Regions from separate parts of the Kitasatospora sp. NPDC036934 genome, predicted to be linked through region 1. Evidence: riboswitches for the same ligand, from Rfam matches in the RefSeq annotation. Region 1 holds a riboswitch; each other region holds the start of a gene.

Region 1 (2,258 bases):
CTTCTCGTGCAGCACGCCGACCAGCTCGATGGTGCCAATGATGAAGGCCACCGCGATCGACAGCCCGGTGATGGTCAGGTTGTAGTACACCTTGCGCACCGGGTTGGAGAAGGCCCACTGGTACGCGAAGTTCATGAACGTCCCGTCCAGGGTGTCGAAGAGACTCATCCCGGCCGCGAACAGCAGCGGCAGGCAGACGATCGCGTACCAGGGCAGTCCGGCTGCCGCGCCCGAACCGGCCATCACCATCAGGGTGACCTCGGTCGCGGTGTCGAAACCCAGGCCCAGCACCATGCCGACCGGGAACATCTGCCCGGGCCGGGTGATCGAACGGGTCGCCCGGTTCAGGATCCGGGCCATGAAGCCGCGCGAGTCGAGGTGCTCCTCCAGCTCCGCCTCGTCGTACTTCCCGGCCCGCATCGAGCGGAACACCTTGAGGATGCCCAGCAGCGCCGCCAGGTTGAGCGCCCCGATCAGATAGAGGAAGGCGCCGGAGGCCGTGGTGCCGACCAGCCCGAGCCACTTGTGGGTGGCCGAGTCGTGGTCCATCAGGGTGTTCGCCAGCTGGGCGCCGCCCGCCACCAGGGCGGCCATCACCACCACCATCGAGGAGTGCCCGAGGGCGAACCAGAAGCCCACCGAGACCGGCCGCTTGCCGTCCGCCATCAGCTTGCGGGTGGTGTTGTCGATCACCGCGATGTGGTCGGCGTCGAAGGCGTGCCGCATGCCCAGGGTGTACGCGGTGATGCCCAGGCCGACCCCGAACACCTGGGTGCCGACCTGGTAGCCGTGGGGCGCGACCAGGAAGACCAGCGTCCCGAAGGCGGCCACGTGCATGGCGAGGATCACCCCCATCAGCCCGGCGGTCCGGAGGGTGTCCTCGCGCTTCCAGCGGAAGGTGGGCAGGACGGAGGGGGGCGCCGCCTCGGCGGGAGAGGCGGTTTCGGGCAGGGTCATCTCGGGATCACGCTCCAGCACCTCGTGGAATGACTTCGTGAGATGCCGTGGCCGGTCTCCTGGCTTACGGGGCTTCCGGACCCGCCTTCCCAGGCGCGCGAGGCGCCCAGTGGCATGTGGGTCCGGACAACTGTCCCCCGATCACAGTGGCGAGGGCCGCTCCGGACTGGGACCTGTTGAGGGTCCGTCACCGGTCTTCCCGAGCACCACGGCGGGGAACACCGTAGGGGTAGCACCACACCCCCGCAAGGCTGCGCACCTGTGCAGGTGTCCAGGATCACAGGTGGTGAGCTGCCAGAATGTCCGCATGCATCTCGTACCGGCCGACCGCGCGGGCCACCGCACCATCGACGGACACCGGGTCTGCGAGGCCATCGCCGCCATCGGGGACACCGCCCACGTCCGGTCCTGGGCCGAGCGGTTCTCCCTGCTCTCCGACCCCGGACGGCTCGCCCTGTTGCTCGCCCTCCACCGGGCCGGCCCGCTCGCCGTCAGCGACCTGGCGGTCGCCACCGGCATGCGCGACCCGGCCGTCTCCCAGGCCCTACGCCTGCTCCGCACCGCGGGCGTCGTCACCGGCGACAAGGACGGACGAGTGGTGCGCTACCGGCTCGTGGACGACGCCATGCGCCCCCTCCTCGACGAGTGCGCCGCAGCCGAGCACGACGAGCCGACCGCGGCGGCGGGCTGACGACCCGACCGACCTCCGACAAACCACGCCGAGACGCGGCCGGATGAGTACGATCACGATGTGCCGTCCCACCCCCACGTCTGGCCCGCCGACCGCTGGAACACCCGCCCGGTCAAGGCCCGCGTGCTGGCGGTCGCCCGCACCCTCACCTCCGCGACCCGGGTCCTGGACGTCCTCGCTCTGCTGAACCCGGACGGCATCGAGCGGTACTTCACCGTCAACCCCGGCTCCGCGTTCGCCGATCGCGCCCTGGACGAGTACCTCCACGGCCTGCCCGGCTACACCGTGCTCGACTGGGAGGACGCCGTCCGGCGCCGCTTCGACCTCGCCGTCGCCTGCGCCGTCCACGCCTCCATGCACCGCCTGGACGCCCGCCTGGTCGTCCTCCCGCACGGCGCCGGCTACAACCGCCTGGTCACCGAGTCCACCGGCGACACCGTCACCGCCGCCGGTCTCTCCCGCAACGAACTCACCCACCGCGGCCGGGTGTTCGTCGACGTCCTCGGCCTCTCCCACCCCGAACAGCTGGACCGGCTGCGGACCTCCTGCCCCGAGGCCCTGGACGTCGCCCGGGTCGTCGGCGACCCGTGCTTCGACCGGATCCTGCGCA
Region 2 (2,258 bases), on a different contig from region 1:
CGCGGGGCTGTTGTTGTGGGGGTGGGCTTTCGGGAGGGTGGGTGGTGCCGGGGGCGGTTCCGGGGGTGGGCGCTCCGGGGGCTGGGTGATTTTCGGACCGCCGACCCTCATCGCGCGGGGTGCTCACCGTTGGCGGTCTGAAAATCACCCGTCACGCCCCTCTCCGCACCCACCCCCTCCACCGCCCCCTCCCGCAGCGCGTCCCTCTCGCCTGGGGCGGGTGGGGGGAGGGGGGAGGGGTGAGGTGGCGAGGGGGGGGAGGTGGGGGGAGGTGGTGGGTGGGTGCGCGGGCTTTGCCCTGCGCGCCCGCTGCGGGTGGGGGTAGAGGTGTGGGCCGGTCAGATGGGGATGGTGGGGTGGTGGGTGCTGAGGAGGCGCCAGAAGCGGGGGGTGAGGGGTGGGGTGGGGGTGCGGGGCTGGGTGGTGGAGCCCCAGTGGGTGGGGATGTGGTGTTCCTGTTGGAGGAGGGGGAGGACGGCGGCGAGGTCGGCTTCCGGGACGGGGACCAGTCGGGCGAGCGGGCGCAGGTGGGGCTGCCAGCGGCCGGTCACGCACTGGCGGAGCAGCCGATCGAGGGCTTCGCGGCGGCCGGTGGCCTCGACCAGTTCGGTCAGGCGCAGGCCGAGTACCTGGGCGAGGGCGTGGGTCTGGTCCGGGTCGCCGTCCCAGTGGCCGGTCAGTTCGGCCTGCCGGTAGGTGGGGAGTGGCATTCCGATCCGTTCGGCGACGGTCTCCTGGGGGAGTTCCCGGGACAGGCGGTGGTCGCGCAGGGTCACCGGGCGGCCGCCCATCAATTGGTCGGCCGGGCACCAGAGGGCGCGGGCCAGGGCGATGAACTCGGCTTCGCCGGGCCGCAGCTCGCCGTTCTCCCAGGCGAGCACGTGACCGGGGAGCAGCCGTACGCCGTGCGCGGCCATGCCCTCGGCGACCTGCTCGGGGGTCAGCCCGAGGCCGGCCCGGTGGGCGCGGGCGGCTCCCGGCGAGAACGGCACCGGGGCGAGGGCGGCGGCGGGTGGCTTTCTGCGGCGCATGGCACCGAACGTAGGTGCGGCCGGCGGCGCGTCCCCAGCCGCCGAACGCACGAAGCGGGGCCGGTCGGCGCTGCTCCGCGCTGGGCGATCGCACAGGGCGGGTGCGTGCACGTCGTGTGACCAACCCCTCCGCGACCTCGGTTGACTCCCGGTTCGGGCGCGTGATGGGATCCTGGGGCCAAACGGAGGCATGGAGAGGAAGCCGGTGCGAGTCCGGCGCGGTCCCGCCACTGTCACCGGGGAGCACCCTCGGAATCGCCACGGCGGGTCGTCAGGAGCCGCTGGAAGGCCCGTGGGTGCGTCCGACCCGGAAGCCAGGAGACTCTCGCCACCGGTACGTCGATCCAGGGCGCGGACCCTGAGTGAGGACACCCACGCGATGCAGGCTGCCCCACCGAAGACGGACCCTCGGACAGAGCCCAGCCGCCCGCTGCCGTGCGCCCGCTGACCCGCGCCGCCGCCTTCGCGCTGGGCGCGGTCGCGGGCTACGCCGCCGACGCCCGTTTCGCCGACCCGCGCCGCGGCCACCCCGTCGCCCTGTTCGGCAGCGCCGCGACCCGACTGGAGCGGCGCCTGTGGCGCGACCACCGGGCCGCCGGGGCCGGGTACACCGCGCTGTGCGTGGGCACGGTCGCGGCCGGGGCGCTCGCCCTGGACCGTACGGTCGGACGGCGTCCGCTGGGCCGGGCCGCGCTGGCGGCCGCGGCGACCTGGACGGTGCTCGGCGGCACCTCGCTGACCCGGGAGGCGCGCACCATCGGACACTCGCTCGCCGCGGGCGACCTGACGGCGGCCCGGGAGCGGCTGCCGCACCTGTGCGGGCGGGATCCGAGCGCGCTGGACGAGCAGCAGCTCGCCCGGGCGGTGGTCGAGTCGGTGGCCGAGAACACCGCCGACGCCGTGGTGAACGCGCTGACCTGGGGCGCCCTGGCCGGCACCCCGGGCCTGCTGGCCTTCCGCGCGGTGAACACCCTGGACGCCATGGTCGGCCACCGTTCGCCCCGCTACGCCCGGTTCGGCTGGGCCTCGGCCCGGCTGGACGACCTGGCGGGCTGGCCGGGCGCCCGGCTGACGGCGCTGCTGACGGTGGCCGCCGCGCCCGAACCCCGTACCGCCTGGCGGGTCTGGCGCCGGGACGGCTCCGCGCACCCGAGCCCCAACGCCGGCCAGGCCGAGTCGGCCTTCGCGGGGGCGGTCGGCGTGCGGCTGGGCGGGAGTCTTCGGTAC
Region 3 (2,258 bases), on a different contig from region 1:
CTCCAGGAACTCCTCGATGTCGGCGTGCCAGGTCTCCAGGTAGACGCAGGCCGCGCCCTTGCGGCGGCCGCCCTGGTTGACGGCGGCGACCGAGGAGTCGAGGGTGCGCAGGAACGGCACGATGCCGTTGGACTTGCCGTTGGTGCCGCGGATCAGGCTGCCGCGCGAGCGGATGCGCGAGTACGACAGGCCGATGCCGCCGGCGTGCTTGGAGAGGCGGGCGATCTGCGCGTAGCGGTTGTAGATCGAGTCCAGGTTGTCCAGCGGCGAGTCCAGCAGGTAGCAGCTGGACATCTGCGGGTGCCGGGTGCCGGAGTTGAAGAGCGTCGGCGAGGAGGTCAGGTACTCCAGGCGGCTCATCAGGCCGTACAGCTCGGACACCTCGCGCACCGACTGCTCGGAGTCGCCGACCGCCAGGCCGCAGGCGACGCGGAGCAGGAAGTGCTGCGGGGTCTCGATGACCTTGCGGGTGATCGGGTGGCGCAGCAAGTAGCGGGACTGCACGGTGCGCAGGCCGAAGTACTCGAAGCGGTCGTCGCCCTTGGTGTCGATGAGCGCGTCGAGGGTGTCGGCGTGCTTGGCGACGAAGGCGGCGGTGGTGTCGCCGATCAGGCCCTCGGCGTGGCCGACGGCGATCGAGGCGGAGAAGGAGACCGAGCCCTGGCCGTTCGCCTCGTCGACGATCTCCAGGGCGAGCAGACGGGCCGCCAGCTTCGAGTACTGGGGGTCCTCGGCGATCATCGACGCGGCGGCGTCCACGGCCAGCCCGCGCAGCTCGGCGAAGTCCGAGCCGGCGTGGCGGCCGCGCAGCGCGGCGGCGGCGACATGGCCGGGGTCGACCTCGGTGAGGTCGGCGCTGCGGTCGGTGAGCAGCCGCAGGAGCGCGCCGCCGGGGTCGGAGACCGTCGGGTCGACAAATGCGGTACCGGTGCCCTGGGCGGGCAGGGTGACTGAGGCAGCGGTGGTCAAGGCGCTCTCTCCTGGCGGCGATCGGCGGCGTGATCGGGGTCACCCGGGCCGATGTGGGCAGGGGAGCACGGCGCGAACGCAAAAAGCGTCGCGCGAGGTGTCTCCCCGGCCCGCCCGCGAGGCCCGGAGGGGTCGTTCTGGTGCCGGCGCGGCCTCTGCGGGAGGGCCGTGGCGCACACTGTTCGGCAGGTACTCGGACTCGCGGTACGGCTGCTGGAGCCGCCCGCACACCGCTGCGGGGCAGTCCCGGAATCGCACCGGGTTCCCCTGCATCGACAGCAGAAGCGAGCATACATGTAGTGGTGTCTCCTCGATGCGACACCACATGTAGTGCGGCGTGGCGTGTTGGCGCGATGACCTGCGGTGCCCGGGCGGGTGATGGTTCGTGGTCTTCCGAGGGCTGGAGTGGCGCCCGGGAGGCGATGCGGCGGCCCACCGGGCGCCCCGGATCCGCGCGTCGGACGCCCCCGGTCCGGGCGCCGCGCGTCCTGGTTTCGCCACGGAACGGTCACCGGGCCTCGGGGCGCCCGGGGGGATGCCCTACGATCTGGGCGCATGAGCGACGGAACTGGCGTACCTGGGCACGGACCGCAGGGGACGCCTCCCGCCGGGCCGGGGGGCGCACAGAATCAGCAGCCGGCGGTACCGGGTCCGGTACCGCCACCGAGCGGCGGCTTCGGCCCGCCGCCGGCCTCCTACGGGCCGGTGGCACCGCCCGGGCAGCCGTTCTCGCAGCCCGTCCCGCCGGTGCCCCAGCCGGTTGCCCAGCCGGTCCAGCCGCCGGCCCCGCAGCCGCAGTGGCAGCAGCAGCCTCCCCAGCAGCCGGCTCCGCCGCAGCCCGTCCCGCCGCAGCGCGTCGAGCCGGACTGGGAGGCGTTGGCGAACCGCAACGAGGCCGACGGCAAGCGCAAGCGCCGGGTGAAGGTCATCGGCATCGTGGCCGCCGTCGTCCTGGTGGGCGGCGCGGTCGCGGGCGGCGTGCTGCTCCTCGGCAAGAAGGACGACCCGAAGAAGCCCGGCGGCGGTGCGGTCTCCACCGCCTCGACCAAGCCGACCCCCGGTCCGTCGAGCGCGAGCGGGACCCCGGGCGGCCAGCCGGACGACCCGTCGAAGCCGATCTGGGAGGCTGCCACCGACCCGGCGCCGCAGGACGCGGGGGCGCTGTTCTCCGCCCTGCAGGTGACGGTCAACGGCGCGACCTGGAACCGGACCGTGGTCTCGCTGGACCAGCCCTGCTGGGACGGCAACTCCACCACCGGCGGGCTGGGCAAGATCCTCGGCGACCAGGG

The links. Region 1 has a riboswitch for cobalamin ahead of nicT (Nickel transporter NicT). Riboswitches for the same ligand answer to the same signal wherever they lie in the genome.
Region 2: linked by a shared signal. The riboswitch ahead of ACZ7BZ_RS09445 (cobalamin biosynthesis protein) and the one ahead of nicT (Nickel transporter NicT) in region 1 are both predicted to bind cobalamin.
Region 3: linked by a shared signal. The riboswitch ahead of ACZ7BZ_RS17010 (ribonucleoside-diphosphate reductase subunit alpha) and the one ahead of nicT (Nickel transporter NicT) in region 1 are both predicted to bind cobalamin.

What each region holds. Positions count from the first base shown of each region.
Region 1 covers NZ_JBVJQR010000011.1:88,720-90,977, forward strand. Annotated here, with positions in the region: gene nicT (Nickel transporter NicT) at 1-957, opposite strand, end outside; cobalamin riboswitch at 990-1,183, opposite strand; gene ACZ7BZ_RS18405 (ArsR/SmtB family transcription factor) at 1,265-1,648, shown strand; gene ACZ7BZ_RS18410 (hypothetical protein) at 1,709-2,258, shown strand, end outside.
Region 2 covers NZ_JBVJQR010000005.1:65,502-67,759, forward strand. Annotated here, with positions in the region: gene ACZ7BZ_RS09440 (helix-turn-helix domain-containing protein) at 339-1,031, opposite strand; cobalamin riboswitch at 1,228-1,355, shown strand; gene ACZ7BZ_RS09445 (cobalamin biosynthesis protein) at 1,467-2,258, shown strand, end outside.
Region 3 covers NZ_JBVJQR010000010.1:40,203-42,460, forward strand. Annotated here, with positions in the region: gene ACZ7BZ_RS17010 (ribonucleoside-diphosphate reductase subunit alpha) at 1-945, opposite strand, end outside; cobalamin riboswitch at 1,137-1,277, opposite strand; gene ACZ7BZ_RS17015 (hypothetical protein) at 1,717-2,258, shown strand, end outside.